4 regions of the Paenibacillus wuxiensis genome follow, and region 4 is predicted to be linked to each of the others. Evidence: riboswitches for the same ligand, from Rfam matches in the RefSeq annotation. Region 4 holds a riboswitch; each other region holds the start of a gene.

What was found. A riboswitch is a leader RNA that binds a small molecule or an ion and turns the genes downstream of it on or off. The one in region 4 is predicted to bind thiamine pyrophosphate.
Region 1: it holds a riboswitch for thiamine pyrophosphate, as region 4 does, so the genes downstream of both, ABN764_RS07410 (hypothetical protein) here and ABN764_RS14445 (ECF transporter S component) in region 4, are expected to answer to the same signal.
Region 2: it holds a riboswitch for thiamine pyrophosphate, as region 4 does, so the genes downstream of both, tenA (thiaminase II) here and ABN764_RS14445 (ECF transporter S component) in region 4, are expected to answer to the same signal.
Region 3: it holds a riboswitch for thiamine pyrophosphate, as region 4 does, so the genes downstream of both, ABN764_RS24105 (YkoF family thiamine/hydroxymethylpyrimidine-binding protein) here and ABN764_RS14445 (ECF transporter S component) in region 4, are expected to answer to the same signal.

The regions. Positions count from the first base shown of each region.
Region 1 covers NZ_JBEFZI010000003.1:246,557-250,773, reverse strand. Annotated here, with positions in the region: gene ABN764_RS07420 (stalk domain-containing protein) at 1-655, shown strand, start outside; gene ABN764_RS07415 (ZIP family metal transporter) at 745-1,479, opposite strand; TPP riboswitch at 1,817-1,930, shown strand; gene ABN764_RS07410 (hypothetical protein) at 2,127-2,327, shown strand; gene ABN764_RS07405 (ABC transporter substrate-binding protein) at 2,297-3,355, shown strand; gene ABN764_RS07400 (thiamine-binding protein) at 3,518-3,811, shown strand; gene ABN764_RS07395 (ABC transporter permease) at 3,808-4,217, shown strand, end outside.
Region 2 covers NZ_JBEFZI010000004.1:235,836-240,052, forward strand. Annotated here, with positions in the region: gene thiD (bifunctional hydroxymethylpyrimidine kinase/phosphomethylpyrimidine kinase) at 1-237, opposite strand, end outside; gene thiM (hydroxyethylthiazole kinase) at 228-1,073, opposite strand; gene tenA (thiaminase II) at 1,070-1,771, opposite strand; TPP riboswitch at 1,903-2,005, opposite strand; gene ABN764_RS10095 (MerR family transcriptional regulator) at 2,206-3,129, shown strand; gene ABN764_RS10100 (histidinol phosphate phosphatase domain-containing protein) at 3,218-4,217, opposite strand, start outside.
Region 3 covers NZ_JBEFZI010000011.1:140,313-144,529, reverse strand. Annotated here, with positions in the region: gene ABN764_RS24115 (ABC transporter ATP-binding protein) at 1-1,220, opposite strand, end outside; gene ABN764_RS24110 (ECF transporter S component) at 1,222-1,797, opposite strand; gene ABN764_RS24105 (YkoF family thiamine/hydroxymethylpyrimidine-binding protein) at 1,883-2,470, opposite strand; TPP riboswitch at 2,616-2,722, opposite strand; gene ABN764_RS24100 (HAMP domain-containing sensor histidine kinase) at 2,917-4,217, opposite strand, start outside.
Region 4 covers NZ_JBEFZI010000006.1:66,845-71,061, forward strand. Annotated here, with positions in the region: gene ABN764_RS14435 (response regulator transcription factor) at 1-324, opposite strand, end outside; gene ABN764_RS14440 (MFS transporter) at 570-1,991, shown strand; TPP riboswitch at 2,210-2,323, shown strand; gene ABN764_RS14445 (ECF transporter S component) at 2,414-3,010, shown strand; gene ABN764_RS14450 (ABC transporter ATP-binding protein) at 3,075-4,217, shown strand, end outside.

The sequences.
Region 1 (4,217 bases), on a different contig from region 4:
AGGCAAAATAATTGGCGAGGTAAAGGTTGGGCGCGATCCTTACGGCGCATCCCTTTCTCCTGATGGAAAGATCCTTTTTGCCAGCAACAAGCTGGATAACTCCATTAATATAATCAGCACCTCCGACAACAGCAGCATCGGGAGTATAAAAGGATTTTTAGAGCCCCGGCAAGCGATCAGCTTCAGCAAGGATGGGAACTTTGCTTATGTCCTTAATCGCGATCTCTCCATTTCTCGAGTGGATGTGAAGGCTGGTATGATTCTTGATACTGTAAGCGATAAAGATGATATTTATTATGATGTCAAGGTCAATGTTAAAGGCAATCCGATTCAAAGTGAAGAGTATCCTTATTATAAATCCAAAGCCGACATCATTTATGTTCCTGTACGTTTCGTTTCAGAGGCTTTGGGTGCAACAGTGGAATGGAATAATGATTTTCAAACCATTCAAATCAACTACAACGGCAAAATCAATTCAGTTAACGTGGGAGGTAAAACCGCATTGGCAGGTGATCAACAGATCCAACTCGATGGTCCGGTTGAAAAAAACGGGGAACGCACCTTTGTTCCGTTAAGCTTTATTTCGAAAGTCATGGGAGCCAGCGTAAAGTGGGATAATCCAAGCAGAACAGTAAATATTACGCCGGTTAAGTAATGATATAAAACGCTGCCTAGTCAATTGGTAGCCCTTGCATGAGCTTTGATTGATGAACATGTTCTATTAAACGATTGAAGCATCATTGTTTAGAACCAGTCTGTCAATCCAATCATCGTAATAAGGCCAAGAATGAAGGAGACGGTGGCCGACCGCTGATGTCCGTCTCCATGACTTTCAGGAATCAGTTCTTTATACACAATGAACATCATTGCCCCTGCTGCAAAGGACAGCCCATATGGAACCAGATTGCTCACATAAGAGCTAAGTGTGTATCCGAGCATGCTGGTGACAATCTCAACGACGCCTGTTAAGGTGGCGATGCCAAGCGCTTTCCAGCGATTGATGTTCTGATTGACGAGGAATAGGGCGACGAGGAAGCCCTCTGGTGCATTCTGCAATCCAATGGAAAACGCGATTAACGGCCCAAGTGTATCATTGCTGCTCGCATAACTGACGCCGACAGACAAGCCTTCCGGCAAATTATGAAGGGTGATGGCCGCAATGATAAGGAATGATTTCTGTTCGATATTGATGCGAATTCGTTGATTCGGATTCTCCAAATCCATATGAGGCAGGGAATGCTCCAGCCACAGCAGCACGAAGCAGCCAAGCAGTAAGCCGAATGCAATCACGAACACATTAGAGCTGGCAAGCGCTTCGGGGATAAGATTGAACATTGAAGCTGTTGTCATGATCCCTGCTGTATAGGCGAGAAGGATATCCCTCATACGGTGAGACATGCTCCTCATGAACAAGATCGGGATGGCCCCGATGCCTGTGGATAAGGCGGAAATGGTGCTGCCGATTAACGCTTCTGTCATACTACTCTTCATCCCCTTGCTCGAATCCGGTATTCGAATTGAATTGATATTTGGTGATCGTATCATACAGACATCCTCTACGCCAAGAAATCAATGAGGTAATTATTTTGAGCTAAAATGGAAGATTGTCCCTTGTTTCACATGGAACTTTTTTCGACAGGAATCTAGTGAATATGAGCAATCTGCTGTCATAAAGCATACGAATAACGAAGTTGATGGGAGATATAAGCATTGCCCCAATGATCAGCGGACACTTTGCAATTTCTGTTTGTCACTGGACTTTCTGATGGATGAGGACTATAATTACCCGTGTAATATGGTAGCTTCGATAACTGCATATGCACGCTAGGGGTGCTGGAATTTGGCCGGCTGAGATTGTATCCCATTAAGATACCGACCCTTACACCTGATCTGGGTAATGCCAGCGTAGGAAAGACGTTGAACCGCGTCATTATTGTTATAATTAGGTTGCTTGCTTATTCGTCATGCTCTGCATGAATGTGCGCTGCTTTGGGCAGAATGGACATAATTGCTGTACGGATGAACGAATGCCGGATGACCTTATTGACGTGATTCATCGTATGATGCACATTCGCATATACGCGTAGAACGGCACACAAAGCGTCCCAGAGGGGGCGCTTTTTTTTGTGGATCTGAATCGTGTTGCAGGACGGCGGGACGGGAACTTGCTCATCCACACATATACGATCGAGCGGATCGTCCAACTGGTGAACGCGGCAGGCGTTATCGAAGCACTTTCTAATTTCATGATCGGCTCTCCACTAGTGAGGGAAGGAAGAGAAGGGGGATTCATCATATGCAACGGACACGCTTTACACGAGGGTTGATGCTGGCGCTCGTTATCATGATGACATTTGCGCTCGCTGCTTGCGGCGGCAAGGGTCAAGAAGCAGGACAAGGGAGTCAGGCAGAGGGGAACACGACTCAGGAGCAAGGAACGGATAAGTCGAAGGAGAAACGCGACATTAAGCTTGTGCTTGATTGGACGCCGAATACGAACCATACTGGCTTGTATGTCGCTAAGGAGAAGGGCTACTATGAGGAAGAAGGTCTGAATGTTGAGATATTGCAGCCGAGTACTGGCGCATCAGAGGCGATGATCGCATCGGGAGAAGCGCAATTCGGTGTTAGTGTTCAGGAAAGTATTACGATGGCTCGACAACAAAATGTTCCGATCGTGTCGATTGGTGCGATCATTCAGCATAATACATCAGGCTTTGCCGCGCCGAAGGACAAGAACATCAAGTCACCTAAGGACTTTGAAGGGAAAACGTATGGCGGCTGGGGCTCTCCGGTTGAGGAGATGATTATCCGCACGATTATGGAAAAGGACGGCGGCGACTACAGCAAGCTGAAGAGCGTCAACATGGGCAATGCCGATTACTTTACAGCCGTGAAGAAGGATATTGATTTCGCGTGGATCTTCTACGCTTGGACAGGTATCGAAGCAGAGCTTCGCGGTGAGCCGATTGATATGCTGTACGTCAATCAATATGCGAAGGAACTCGACTATTATACACCGGTTCTATCGACAAGCGAGAAGCTGATCAAAGAAGATCCTGAATTGATTAAGGCATTCATGCGTGCTACGTCCAAGGGCTATCAATATGCGATCGACAATCCAGAAGATGCAGCCAACCTGCTGCTTAAAGCTGTGCCGGATTTGAACAAAGACCTAGTTATCGCAAGCCAGAAATGGCTGAGTCCGAAGTATAAGGACGATGCACCTCGCTGGGGCGAGCAAAAGCGTGACGTATGGGCAAATTACATGAATTGGCTCGTGGGGAACAAATTAATGGATAAGAGCATTGATGTAGACAAGGCGTTTACGAATGACTTCTTGCCAGCTTCATAAGCCTATACGGTTATAGGAATCGGCAATGGGCGCATATGCGCCCTTTTGCTGTATATCGTTACCTGTGTATATCGTTACAGGGTATCGATACGAGATAATCGTCACCAAGACCGTTACAAGTTGATCATTACATGAGGATTGAGAAAGAGGAGGAGAAGCAAGATGGCGAACAGTTTAGTAAGCATTCAGATCGTTCCGAAGACGAAAAATGGGGAAGACGTAATTCCCTATGTAGATCGTGCAATCGAAGTCATTCAAGCATCGGGTGTGAAATATCAGGTAAATCCACTGGAGACAACGATGGAAGGCGAACTTAGCGAACTCTTCCGTATTATTGAGGATATGAACAAGGCCATGATTGAGATGGGAAGCAGCAATGTGTTGTCGCAAGTGAAGATTGTGTATAAGCCATCTGGCATTACGATGGATGAATTGACAGTGAAGTACCGGCCATGAGTGGACGTCGAATCGCGAAGATCGGCCCCCCGATCATTGCATTTATTATATTCCTCGCCATATGGCAGGCAGGAGTAATGGTGTCAGGCATTGAGAAATGGATGCTGCCCAGTCCGCTCGATATTGCACAAGAGGCTGTAAGCAATGGGGGCGGTCTGCTTATGCACACATGGGCTTCTGTTCAGTTGACGCTCATTGGCTTCTGTGTAGGCACAGCTGTGGGCCTGCTGCTGGCTTGTGCGCTTCATCCAATGCCGTGGCTGAAGCGGGCGATCTATCCACTTGTCATAGTCAGTCAGAATATCCCGACAATTGCGCTGCTGCCGCTGCTCATGATCTGGTTCGGCTTCGGTCTCATGCCGAAGATTGTCACCATTACGCTGGTGTGCTTTTTTCCCGTATGCGT
Region 2 (4,217 bases), on a different contig from region 4:
TTTTACAGCATCGACCCCAATATCTTCTACGACGACATTCATCTGTTCGGAGACGGCTTCTGGAGCAAGCGGGTAAACGCCATGAACGCCCAACGTGTTCTGTACGGTCACGGCCGTGATCGCTGACATGCCGAATACGTTAAGCTCTTGGAATGTCTTGATGTCGGCTTGAATGCCGGCGCCGCCACCGCTATCAGAACCAGCAATCGTCAATGCTCGTGCGACCGTCATAGCCATACCTTCCTTCTAGCGGTGGCTTGATGGGGGGTGATCGTAGATACTGCTGTATCGAATTGGTCGATCTCAGCCAAGGCATCAAGAAATGCGGTCTGGAAGCTGCCGGGTCCACGATGACCCGCTGTTCGATAGGCATGGGCGGCTGCGCACCCATAATAAGACATCGCTGCGGCTCCCGCCAGCAATAAATCAGACTCTATTGCGGCAAATGCGCCGATGACCGATGTCAGCAGGCACCCGCTTCCCGTTATGCTCGTTAATATCGGATGACCGCCCGCAATAACGTAGCCGGTTGTGCCGTCTGTAATGACATCCTCTTTGCCCGAAATGGCAACGATGGTGCCGAATCGATCGGCTGCCCGCGCAGCAAGATCGAACAACGCTTCAGGGGAGCGGAGGGAGCTTTCAGACTCCACGCAATCCACGCCCTTGATCTCGCCTGCTTCCCCCATAAGCTGGGCAATTTCAGCGGCGTTGCCGCGCACGATCGAGACGCGCAATTCCTTAAGCATCTTCACAGATACCTTCGTCCGATACGGCGTTGCGCCTGCGCCTACTGGATCGAGAATAACGGGAATGCCATGTACATTCGCCGACCGTCCTGCGATTAGCATAGCTTCTATCATGTCAGTATCGAGCGTGCCAAGGTTCAATACGAGCGCATCTGCTGCCTTGGCCATGTCCGCTACCTCTTCCTTGGCTGAAGCCATCACAGGGGAGGCTCCAATGGCTAGCAGACCGTTAGCGGTAAAGTTGGCGACGACGATATTCGTCAAATTGTGGATGAGGGGGCGCCGTTCCTTAATACGTTGAGGGAAGAGAGGCATATCATTCATCCTTGTCTCACCTCTGTCTTCTCCGTCAAGCCTACCGGCCAGTCTTCTACTTGATAAGCCATGTCCCAGAATAGATATTCCAACTGGCAGCTAGTCAGAAAATGCTTCTTCAGCTGCTGCTTGCGTGCTTGCGACAGCGATTCTGCCCATTCATCCAGCATTCGGCGCATTTTGTCCGTAACTCCGCCGCCGAGGTCTCCATAGAAATGAATCCACTCATAGAACGGATGGGCCTCATCTGGATTTACTTCCTTTAGCAAACGTTGTCCGATCTCCGTATATGTCCATGGGCACGGCAGCAAAGCCGCAATAATATCTTCCAGGGTTCCTTCGTGGGCCACGGTAAGCATATGAGACACATAATGGCTCGCAGAAGGGGCGAGCGGGTAGCCTTGCAGTTCTTCGAACGTCACGCCTGCCACATTACAAAAATTATGATGGGGGTGTGTCTCGCTATTCAGTACGAATGAGATTTGCTCGTTGAAAAGAGCCATTGTCTCTCGGTTGTCGCATTTGGAAATCGCAATGCCATAAATCCGAATAAAGGCATTCAAATATTCAAAATCCTGCTTTACGTAGTGAATCAACTGTTCTTTCTTGACAGTACCCTTAGCAATTCCCCGAACGAACGGATGCTCCATAATGGCATCGTATATCGGCTCCGCTTCGTGTCTCAGTTCCTCCGTAAATGTAAGCATGAACAGCACCTCCGCATGATTGGATAGGGGATGAATGCATGCTGAAATCTGGTCAAGGAGCACTTCGCGGCAGCCAAAAAAAGCCGCCCCGAAATGGAGCGGCTTCATCATGTCCATACATAAAGACCATGAACCGGCCGGCTCCACTTCCCTCCGCCGGTATTACCCGGATCAGGTTCAAAGGGTCCAAGAATTCTTGTCTCAGCCGCCTATGCGGCTCCCCTAGTGGATTTCACGTCATATTCATCTTACGAACTACTTTAGCATTGATGGAGATAATTGTAAAACGTTTGTTTTCTGAACCATTCGGTCAAAACGATAATTTGTTAGTGCTTGGAGCGAAGTTTCGTATTGCAATTGACGCTGCGACAACTGATACAATAACCTCATAAGGCGCCTTATGATACGTCAAGTGACAGAGGTTGATGATAGTGATGAGCAACATGATAGGAATCGATAAATTATCGCAGGAAATCGGTGTGACGAGCCGTACCCTGCGCCATTGGGAGTCGCAAGGGCTATTCGCAAGTCAGCGCGACAGTTCTGGCTGGAGGATATATGATGAACAGACCGTGCTTGCAATCCGTATTACAGCCTGGTTAAGAGGGTTCGATATTGGGATTAAAGAGATTAAAGTGGTGCTGGCGGATATGACGTTCCGAACCGCACATCAGGTAATGACTCAGTATGCACACGAGATGATTGAGCACAAAAATGAGTGTATATCGAAGGAAATAACATTGAAGAAATGGTTGGAGCAGTCGTACAAGTACCTCAATGAACCGATTACGGCTCAATTGCTGTTGCAATTAAGTCATGTACCGTCCCTACATTTAAATATGAAGCATGAGGTGACAATGCCGATGAGTAATCAGTGGAGTTATTCTCCAGCATCAATCAAATTCGTAACCCTTCCATCAATGAGAATGGTCAGCCATGTTGTCGTAAGCGCATCTCCAGAAGAAGAAGCGATCGAATCATTAGCGGACTGGCTCGTGCAAGCTGAGCTGCAAGGTACGGCACGGCTATTTGGAAAAAATGAAGAACCACTCCCTGATGTTGAATCGAACGTTTACGGTTATGGTGCATATGCCTCCATTCCAGAGAATATCGACATACCGAGCCATTTTACGGAGGTTAGGTTCTTCGGCGGGGTATATGCCATGATGGAGAGTACAGATGATATTACGGGATCGTGGGAATTATTGATGGAGAAATTGAACAAGCATCCTGACTACGAGCCTGATTCAGAGGCAAGATTCTGCTTGGAGGAGCATATACGAAATGACAGCCCGGAAGGAAGCAGCAACGCTTATTGGCTGCAGTTATTCGAGCCGGTTCGAAAGAAAATAAAATAATAAACATGAAATCCCCGGTGCAGTCGTTGCGCCGGGGATTGTGTATTTGGGGACAGGAGAGAGGGTTGCTCGCTTTAGGTTTTCTTTATTAAGAAATCGAAGTTGCGAGCGGTCGCATGATGCGTTTACGTTGATGGAATGTGGCAATTTCGGCTAGACCGCGCTGCTGAAGCATAAGGGCATTGTCCGCCACGTATTTGCCGACGTCGTCTGGAAAGTGTGAATCCGATGACAGGGTAAAGGGGACGTCATGTCGAAGCAGAACATCGATAAAGGAGGAACTTGGACACATCTCCTTGACCGGGTAGCGATAGAACAGTCCTGCATTTACCTCTGTAGCTGTATTTGTCCGTTGCAATGCCTGTGCGATTCGCTCGTAGTATGGGAGAAGCAGCTCTTCAGATGGGCGATAATGAAATACTTTCAAATTGTCCAAATGGGCGGCAATATCGAACAGACCGCTGTTAATCATTCGTTCGACATCATCGAAAAAGCGTCCGTACAGTTCACGCAGATCAATCTGATCGAAGCGGAACTGAGTCTCGGGATTATCGAAACCCCATCCATCCACATAGTGAATCGACCCGATCACATAGTCCCAATCCGCCATCGCAATGAAAGATTCCAACTCCTTCTCTCCACCTGCAAAATAATCCGCCTCTAATCCGAGACGGAGCTCGACACCCTGTGCGGCCCATCTCGACTTCGCAGCCTGAATGGCAGCTACGAAATCCTCCATCCGCTCGGTGCATACTTGATGCAGCCATGTATGCTGAAGGTGACCAAGCGGGGAGTCTCCGATATCGAGGTGACGTTCGAAGTAGGGGAGCGTCTCTCGAAACCGATAGAGATGATCTACGATTCCGACCTCCCGCAGTCCTTTGCGCAGCGTTTCTTGCAAATAGAGATCGAGCCATGATTCGTCATAAGCTCCTCGCTGCAGTCTTGTATGCATACGCGCATAACTCGCTTCGAGCCATGCACGGGAATGGAGTGGTTCAGTAATTGGATGGAAGTGATCGAATGCTTGATTCGTACGATCAAGCCAGCGGAACGAATAAGGGCCTTCCTCCAAATGCATATGGTAG
Region 3 (4,217 bases), on a different contig from region 4:
GCGAGGGTAGATTTCCCAGCTCCGTTTGGACCAACAAGTGCTACCCATTCCCCTGAATGCAGAGTAAGGGACACGTGATCGAGGATTACTCTCCCTTTACGCCGATAGACAAGGTTGTTCGCTTGCAAGACTTCCTCAGGCTTTCGTGGGGAACCGTTCGATTGAGCTGATGTTAGGATGCGCATCACATCCTGCTGTGCTAATTTAGGGAGCGACAGCAGCAGGTTCAGCAGATCCTCGTCGGTTAGTGCGGGTTCTGCGGACTCGAGACGCTGATGAACGGACTGCTCATCATAATTGCTGAAATCGAAAATGTTACTACTATCGTCATCGTTGCTGCTATCGCTACTGTTGCTGCGATTAAACCACTCACGGATGAATTGCTGCAGTTCCAGCGCTTGCGGAAGCCAGATACCGCGTGACTTGGCTTCAGCTGCATGATGCTTGAAGTAGGAGACAGGAAGACCGTCAAAGACGAGGGCTCCATCCTCATCCATCACGAGCAGGCGATCCGTCATGCCGATCCAATCGTCCAATTGATGCTCAATGATGAGCAGAGCCATCCCTTCCCTGCGTGCCAGTTCTGAAATGAGTACAGCAAATTGATGTCTTGTATACGGATCGAGATTCGAGGTGGGCTCATCCAATACAAGCATGTGCACGCGATGGGCTAAAGCGCAGGCGAGGGCCAGCTTCTGCTTCATGCCTCCCGACAGCTCGTGGACATACGCATGACGCCATGCGAGCAATCCTACTTTTTCTAAGACCTCTTGAATCATGGATTCCATCTCAGTTCGAGGGCAATCCCGATTTTCTAGGCAAAAGGCTATTTCTTCTTCTACACGCAGCATACAGAACTGACTTTCGAAATCTTGAAATACAATTCCGATATGCTGGGCCGCTGCACCGGAATCGTACTGTTCAATTGGCTTGCCATACAAATGGACACTGCCATCGACGAGACTATCTATTGCATGTGGATACAGCCCGGCAAGGCAAAAGGCTAGCGAGCTCTTGCCGCATCCGCTTGGGCCTAACAGCAGCACGGTTTCTCCCTCATGCAGGGTGACATTGATGTTGGATAAGACGGGCTCGCCTTCGGTCTCGAAGGCGAGTGTCAGATCAGTGGCTTCCAGTGCAATAAGAGCTCCATGCTCGGCGTCACGTTGTAAGGTCGATTGTGCTGGGTGCTTGGAATTGAGAAGCGCTGGGCTTGCCATGTTACCGCTGCCCCTTTGCAATTGGGAAACTTCTAAGAACTCCTGTATTGGTCAAGGCGTCCGCAATCCATTTGCCAAGCAGACCTGAAATGAGTGCACCGCTTATACAGCGAACGATGAACATCGCGAGGATGAGACCAACAGAGTAGGCCGCATAACCGCTGCGGAAATACCCCCACGCGAAGCTGAATACAGCGGAGCCCACCCCAGCCAGCATGAGCACTTTGGTTGAATAATTCCGATATCTTGTAGCGGCAAATACGGCTTCGGCGCCTAAACCTTGAATAAGGGCGGATACAATCAAAATAGGCCCTACAGCGTTGCCGATTAATACCTCAACCAGTCCAGCGACTGTCTCTGAAATGACGGCAGCCCCCGGTTTGCGGATAATATAGGTGGCGATGATCGATACGATAAACCAAATGCCGAAGATGACTTCATATCCCATCGGCCCCATAAAGCCAACAAGCACATTGCCTATTTGCAAGAAGAGCAGATAAATGACGGCAAACACGACAGATAATGAACTGAGAACGACGATATCTTGTAATTTCCATTGGCTGTTTCGCGAATTCATGAACATTCCTCTTTTCTTAAAACGATGATCGGATGAGTCCGTTGGGTTTGTAGCTTGCATTTTGGAAATTCTTTATCTTCAGCTGCTACCTTGTGGAAGGGCTGTTTGCTGACATCGTAGTTGTCATCACCACATGGGACTTGTCTGATTTTCTCGCCCGATTAAACGCGTTCTCAAGTGTAGCAAATACTCGCTGTGCATCTCCTTCTAAGCGGCTTGCATAATGAGCGCTCTCATCGAAAGTGCCTTCTTCCTTAGCAAGGCCAATGATTTCATAGATCGTATCCATGTAATCTGCCGTTCCAAGCGGGTAGAGCGCAAAATGAGCAGCGACCTTAAGAGGAATCGCTTGTTCCGCATTCATTCGAATTTCGTCCGTATTCATGAAGGCATCTCCTTGTGTGTCACCTGGACAGCCAACAGAGAAGGTAGCATTCAGCGCAACATGCTCTCCACTTGCCGCGCTATGTAAAAAGATTGACTGAACGACATCGAATACATGTTCACTGCGCCCACGAACCCAGGTGCTGACATCATCGGTATGGCACCATACCTTGGACATGTCTGTGTCTCGCAACGCTCCCAAAATAAGTTCAACGAAGCGATTGCTCATCGGATAGATGGAAAATCGACAACCAACGATGCGGCTCGTACCGCAAGATAACTGACTCATAACTTATATCCTCCCTGACGAATCAATATGTGGCCAGCAGACAACAAAAAAACTGCACCGTGAGTCGGTGCAGTTACGCTTGAGGATACAAGGGTATAACATGGCTTCATGCAATGACGAACATGACGAAGCCGCAGCTTATATCAATCAGTCGACTACACTTCCCCACGCTAGTATTATCTAGTTCGGGTTATAAGGGTTAACAGCGTTGCCGCTGTCTCTCAGCTTGTTACAGCACCCCTAGTGTTCGAATTCACTATGCAGTTGTTCCATTGTTCATATGCTTGACAGCTTTCATTATACACGGGATGATCCGTTTGTAAAGGGTGTAACACCAAAAGGAATACTTCAAACTGGAGCTTATTATTGCAATGGGCTAGATCCGGGCATGCAAACGATCCGTGGTATCGAAGCCTGAAGGTGATGCCCGACATCGTGAAGGGACTCTAGTCCTCCGTAATTGTCAACGTGATTTGAAACAAGGTATGGTAACACTGATCCTGCATTAATTCAATCGTGCCATCATGGAGCGTTATGATTTTTTTGCAAATGGCGAGACCTAAGCCTGTACTGTCTTTAATCGGGCCATCGCCGCGGACGAATTCTTCGAAAATATGGTCCTTGATCGGCTCCTGAACGCCAATTCCGTCGTCTCCGATCCACAGTATAACGTTTCCTTCTTGTCGCGCACATGACACATAGAGCACCGTTCCCGCTGGATTATATCGCAGTGCATTGCTGATTAAGTTGGTGATGACGCGACTCATATGAATCTTGTCCATCTTGACATAGAGCGGTTCTTCCGGGATATGTGCTTCAAGCTCAAATCCCTTCTCTTCTATTTCCGGATAAAATTCGACCACGAGCTGTTGGAACCATTTCGTAACGTTCACTTTCTCTTTGCTCAATTCCGTATGCTTGTCATCCAGCTTCGCCAGTTCAAATAAGTCTTTAATCAAATTGGCCATATAAGCTGACTTATCGTAAATGTATTGAATATATTTGCGGGTATCCTTGTCTTCCAATGCCTGATTGTCCAACAGGAGCTGCGAATAACCGTAAATCGAAGTAATCGGCGTCTTCAAATCATGCGATAGATGCAGCAGCATGTTTCGCTTATTGTTCTCGGCAGCTTCCTTCTCGGCAGAAGTACGCTGCAGACGTTCAGCCATGCCGTTAAACGCATCTTGTATTTCCGCGAATTCCTGTTCGGCTGAGTAATGAAGCCGCTTCGTGTAATTGAAGTGCTCCATCTCTTTGATGCCTTCCAAGATTTGCCGCAGCGGCTTTTTCACTTGTCTAACCGAATAGCGGGCGTAAAAGTAAAGCAGGATAAACAATAAAATAGCTAATAATGCAGCAAAGATTGTTGTCGCGGTTGATAATTTCAACAAGCGCTCAGGAATTTTCCACAGCAATACATAAGATTCGCCGTTCGGCCCTTTTGCTTGATAAGCATGATAGGAGATTGCATCATCGTTGCGCTCTACATCCATTTTGGCATACATTTGGCCGTCTTCGTAATGCTTGATGTTGTCCTCTTTGTTTCCTTTGACAAAAATGATTTCGCCTGACTCATTCACGATTTCGAACCAGCCGCCATACTTGTCCAGCAAATGCCCACTGATGTTATGGAAAGGGTACCGATAAATATCCGTTCCATTAATTTGAGCAACGACCAGTTCATCGATATAACGCCTCATAAATAGGTTCGTGCTTAGGAGAGATACAATGATCGCTGCTATCA
Region 4 (4,217 bases):
CAGCAAAACCCGAGGATCGAACGGCTTCCGCATATACTCATCCGCTCCAGAATCAAGAGCTGTCAGCTCATCTTCATGCTCTCCCTTGGCCGTTAGCATGAGCACCTTTAACTTCGAATTCGATTTGATTTCTCGACACAACTCAATCCCGCTCATCTGCGGCATCATCCAATCGAGCACTGCCAAGTCCAGCGGCTGGTTGTAATAGATCTCAAGCGCTTGATGCCCGTTCACTGCCGTAAAAGTTCGAAAGCCCTCTTTATCAAAATAAGCCGCTAAAATTTTCAACATATGCGGCTCATCGTCTGCAATAAGTACATTCATTTACTTTGTATCTCCTTATTCTTACCCTTGTCTGTCTTGCATTGAGTGCAGTCTATATTATTGCATTTTTAATTGAATAAGGAAAATCCCACTGCTATACTGGAAGCAACAATAATTGGGAGGCGTTAAGATGAAGTGCGTAACATCAATTGGGGCAGGTAATAATCGGGGATAACGCATAACACCCCTGTAAACTGCGCAATTCCCCTTTAGCAAGAGAAAGGGGATTCCTATTCGTGGAACAAATGAACAATGACAACCGCATCGAGGCGGCAGAACAAGAACAACCCGTGTATGCCTTTTCCAATGTGAAGAAATCGATCGCGTGGTTAAGCTTTTTAGCATTTTTCAGTGTGTTGAATGAGACGGTGTTCAACGTATCCTTGCCCGACATCGCACACGATTTTAGTATCACTCCGGCCATTGCGAATTGGATCAACACATGCTTCATGATTACCTTCGCGCTCGGTTCCATCATTTATGGCACCCTGTCATCCCAATACGGCATTAAGAAGCCGCTGCTCATCGGTGTGCTCATCTATGGTAGTGGCTCGTTGCTCGGTTTCTTCGCCCATGACTACTTGTCAGTTGTATTGGCAGCCAGATTGATACAAGGTGCCGGGGCTTCGGCTGTGCCCGGACTCATCATGGTTATGGTCACTCGCTACGTTGGAGAACAGCATCGAGGCAAGGCGTTTGGCATGATTGGTTCTATGGTAGCGCTTGGTGAAGGGATTGGCCCAGCTGTAGGCGGTGTACTGGCAGATTATGTGCATTGGTCCTACCTGTTTGTCATTCCGGTAATGACAATAGTCAGTCTCCCCTTCTTCTTGACCGCACTGCCGCAGGAGCCTTCTCGCAATGGGAGAACAGATATCATCGGCATTGCCTTCTTGTCAACAGGCATTATTCTATTTACCTTGTTTACTACGACATATGTCTGGTTCTATCTGGTCTGCAGTATGATTCTCGTTCTTGGGTTTGCTTTGCATATCCGCCGTATTCGCGAACCGTTTATTGCTCCGTCCCTGTTCGCTAATCGCCCATATGTACTTGGCACGCTTGCTGGTTCCATTTTGCTAGGAACGGTAGCTGGATTTATTTCCATGGTTCCTTACTTCATGCGGGATGTACATCAACTTTCGACCGCTGTTATCGGCAGCGCGATCATTTTCCCAGGGACACTCAGCGTTATTCTGTTCGGCATACTCGGTGGAACTCTCGTTGATAAGAGAGGAACTTCATTTGTATTTGTCGCTGGAATAGGTCTCGTCACATTCAGTTTCGTCACGCTCCTTGCGTGGGGGAATGATTCTCCATGGCTGATGACGTTCGCCCTCGTGCTCGTGTTCGGAGGGTTGTCATTCATTAAGACGGTTATCTCTGCATCCGTTGCAGAATCACTAGCACCTGACCAAGCAGGAGAAGGAATGAGCATGCTCAGTTTTGCATGCTTTATGGCTGAAGGCATCGGCATCGCTGTAGTCGGCGGTCTGCTTACACATAGTTGGCTGTTGACTTCACTGACACCTACCGTTGCCGTTGCCAATGAAGCTTCATTTCCCTTATACAGTGGCCTGATTATGCTGCTCATAGCAGTCCTTGCTTGCGGAGGGATCGTATACAGCTTGTCATTGAGACGACATTCTACATCTTCACACGATTAACAATTCATGAGGATCAGGACTTATTCCTGATCCTCATTTTGTTCTATTCTCTCTTCAAATCTCCTAAACACGCTCCTTATCTCCTTATTCCCCTCTTCTATGTTGTCTAGCGAACGATTACAACCATTGACTTCTTTCCCTATCCTATTTTTATGTTTTTTGTAAACATTTCGTTGTCAACCTATCATGAATATTGTATGATATGAGCAATTGCATAGTCATACAAATTCGGGGGCTTGAGGAATCAGGCTGAGATTGTAGATGAGTATACCGCTACTGACCGTGAATCTGATCTGGATAATGCCAGCGTAGAGAATCTGTATTTGTCGTGTGATCATGCTCTGCTGTGATCTAGGACTCTTCTACCGTCTGGTTGCCAGACGGTTTTTTTGTATGCTAGCTATACAACAAAGGAGAGGGTTATGTTGCCAGAACAACAGAGAAGCAACAAATTAAAGTTTACGGATATTCTCATTACCGTGATGATCGGGGTCGTATTTGGTGTGATCTTCAAAATGTGGGAGAGCGTCTACAGTCTCGCAAAGCCGTTGTTCCCACAAGCAGGACAATTAACATATGGCATGTGGTTTATGGCTGGCCCATTCGCGTACCTAGTCATTCGCAAGCCCGGCGTCTGCTTCCTTGCAAGTCTTGCTGCCGCTAATTTATCGGCTATTCTTGGCTCTGCTTGGGGACTAGAGACGATTGTGTATGGCTGTGTACAAGGTCTGGCGGCAGAATTGGCATTCGCCTTGACTGGATACCGCAAGCACAGCATCGTCATCGCAGGCATCGCTGGCATTCTGTCCGCAGTCGGCTCATTCATTATCGATCTCGGTTACGGATATGCAGATTACGAGACATGGGTGCTCGTCTTGAAGTACGGACTTCGTGTCATTAGTGCGTTCATCTTCGCTGGCGTATTTGCCGGCTTGCTCGTTCGTGCATTGGAAGCGACAGGGGTAACCAAATCCATACGTCCTGTGTCCAAAGAAGATTACGCGGTACTTAATCAATAGCACGCATAATATGAATAGATAGAATTTGTGCGTACGCCACATATTCGGAATAAGGTGGTTACACATGCAACAGGAATCTCATGCGAATTCATCTGCATTTGTTGACCGCTTGCGCCTAACATTTCCAGGAGAGGATTCCTTGCTGTTCAAGGACCTCTCCTTCCACATTTCTACCGGTGAGAAGGTACTGCTCCTCGGGCCAAGCGGTTGCGGCAAATCAACACTGCTGCAAGTATTAAGCGGAATTATGCCCCACTCTATCGAAGTGCCGATGAAATACGATCAGATTAAGCTTCCTTCAAGCTGGGGCTTCGTATTCCAAGATCCGGACAGCCAGTTCTGCATGCCATATGTAGATGAAGAGCTCGCCTTTGTACTGGAAAATCTCTCGATCCCCTATGATCAAATGCCAGCATACATGACAGGCATACTTGAAAGAGTGGGATTGCAGTTCCACAATCTGCATACAGAAATCCATACGCTATCCCAAGGCATGAAGCAGCGGCTCGCGCTTGCGTCCGTCCTGCTGCTAGAACCAGAGGTGTTGTTCCTCGATGAGCCTACAGCACTTCTTGATCCAGAAGGAACAAAGCAAGTCTGGGACACCGTGAAACAAGCTGCCGATTCCTCCACTATTCTAATCGTGGAGCACAAAATTGAGCATGTTATCGACATTATCAATCGTGTGGTGCTTTTCGACAGCACTGGACAAATCATTGCGGACGACGAGCCGAAAAATGTATTTCTACATCATAAAGATAAGCTCATTGAGTATGGCATTTGGTATCCAGGTGTATGGCAGGACTACATTCATTCAGAAGCCTACCAAGCCATATCGCAGCAACGAACGGCGAACGGATATCAACAATCTCATTGCAAGCAGAACGGTGGGCTTACCTACGCGTGTCTTCAAGCCGTGCAGCCACTGCTCTCTTTGCGTGATTTTAGCGGATACTATGAAGAAATTCGTCGCATATCCGTCCCGAGCGTAGATATTTATCCAGGGGAATGGATTACGATTATCGGAGAGAACGGCGCTGGCAAGAGCACACTATTGTTGTCTCTTATGCAAATTCTGCGTACTACAGGCATGTATCTTATTGAGGGTCAAGAGCTGCCAGCACAGGCTCGCAAGCGATGGTTCCCACGATTCAGAAATACGGGAAAGCAGCCTCCAGCCGAACTCGCCTTCGTATTTCAGAATCCT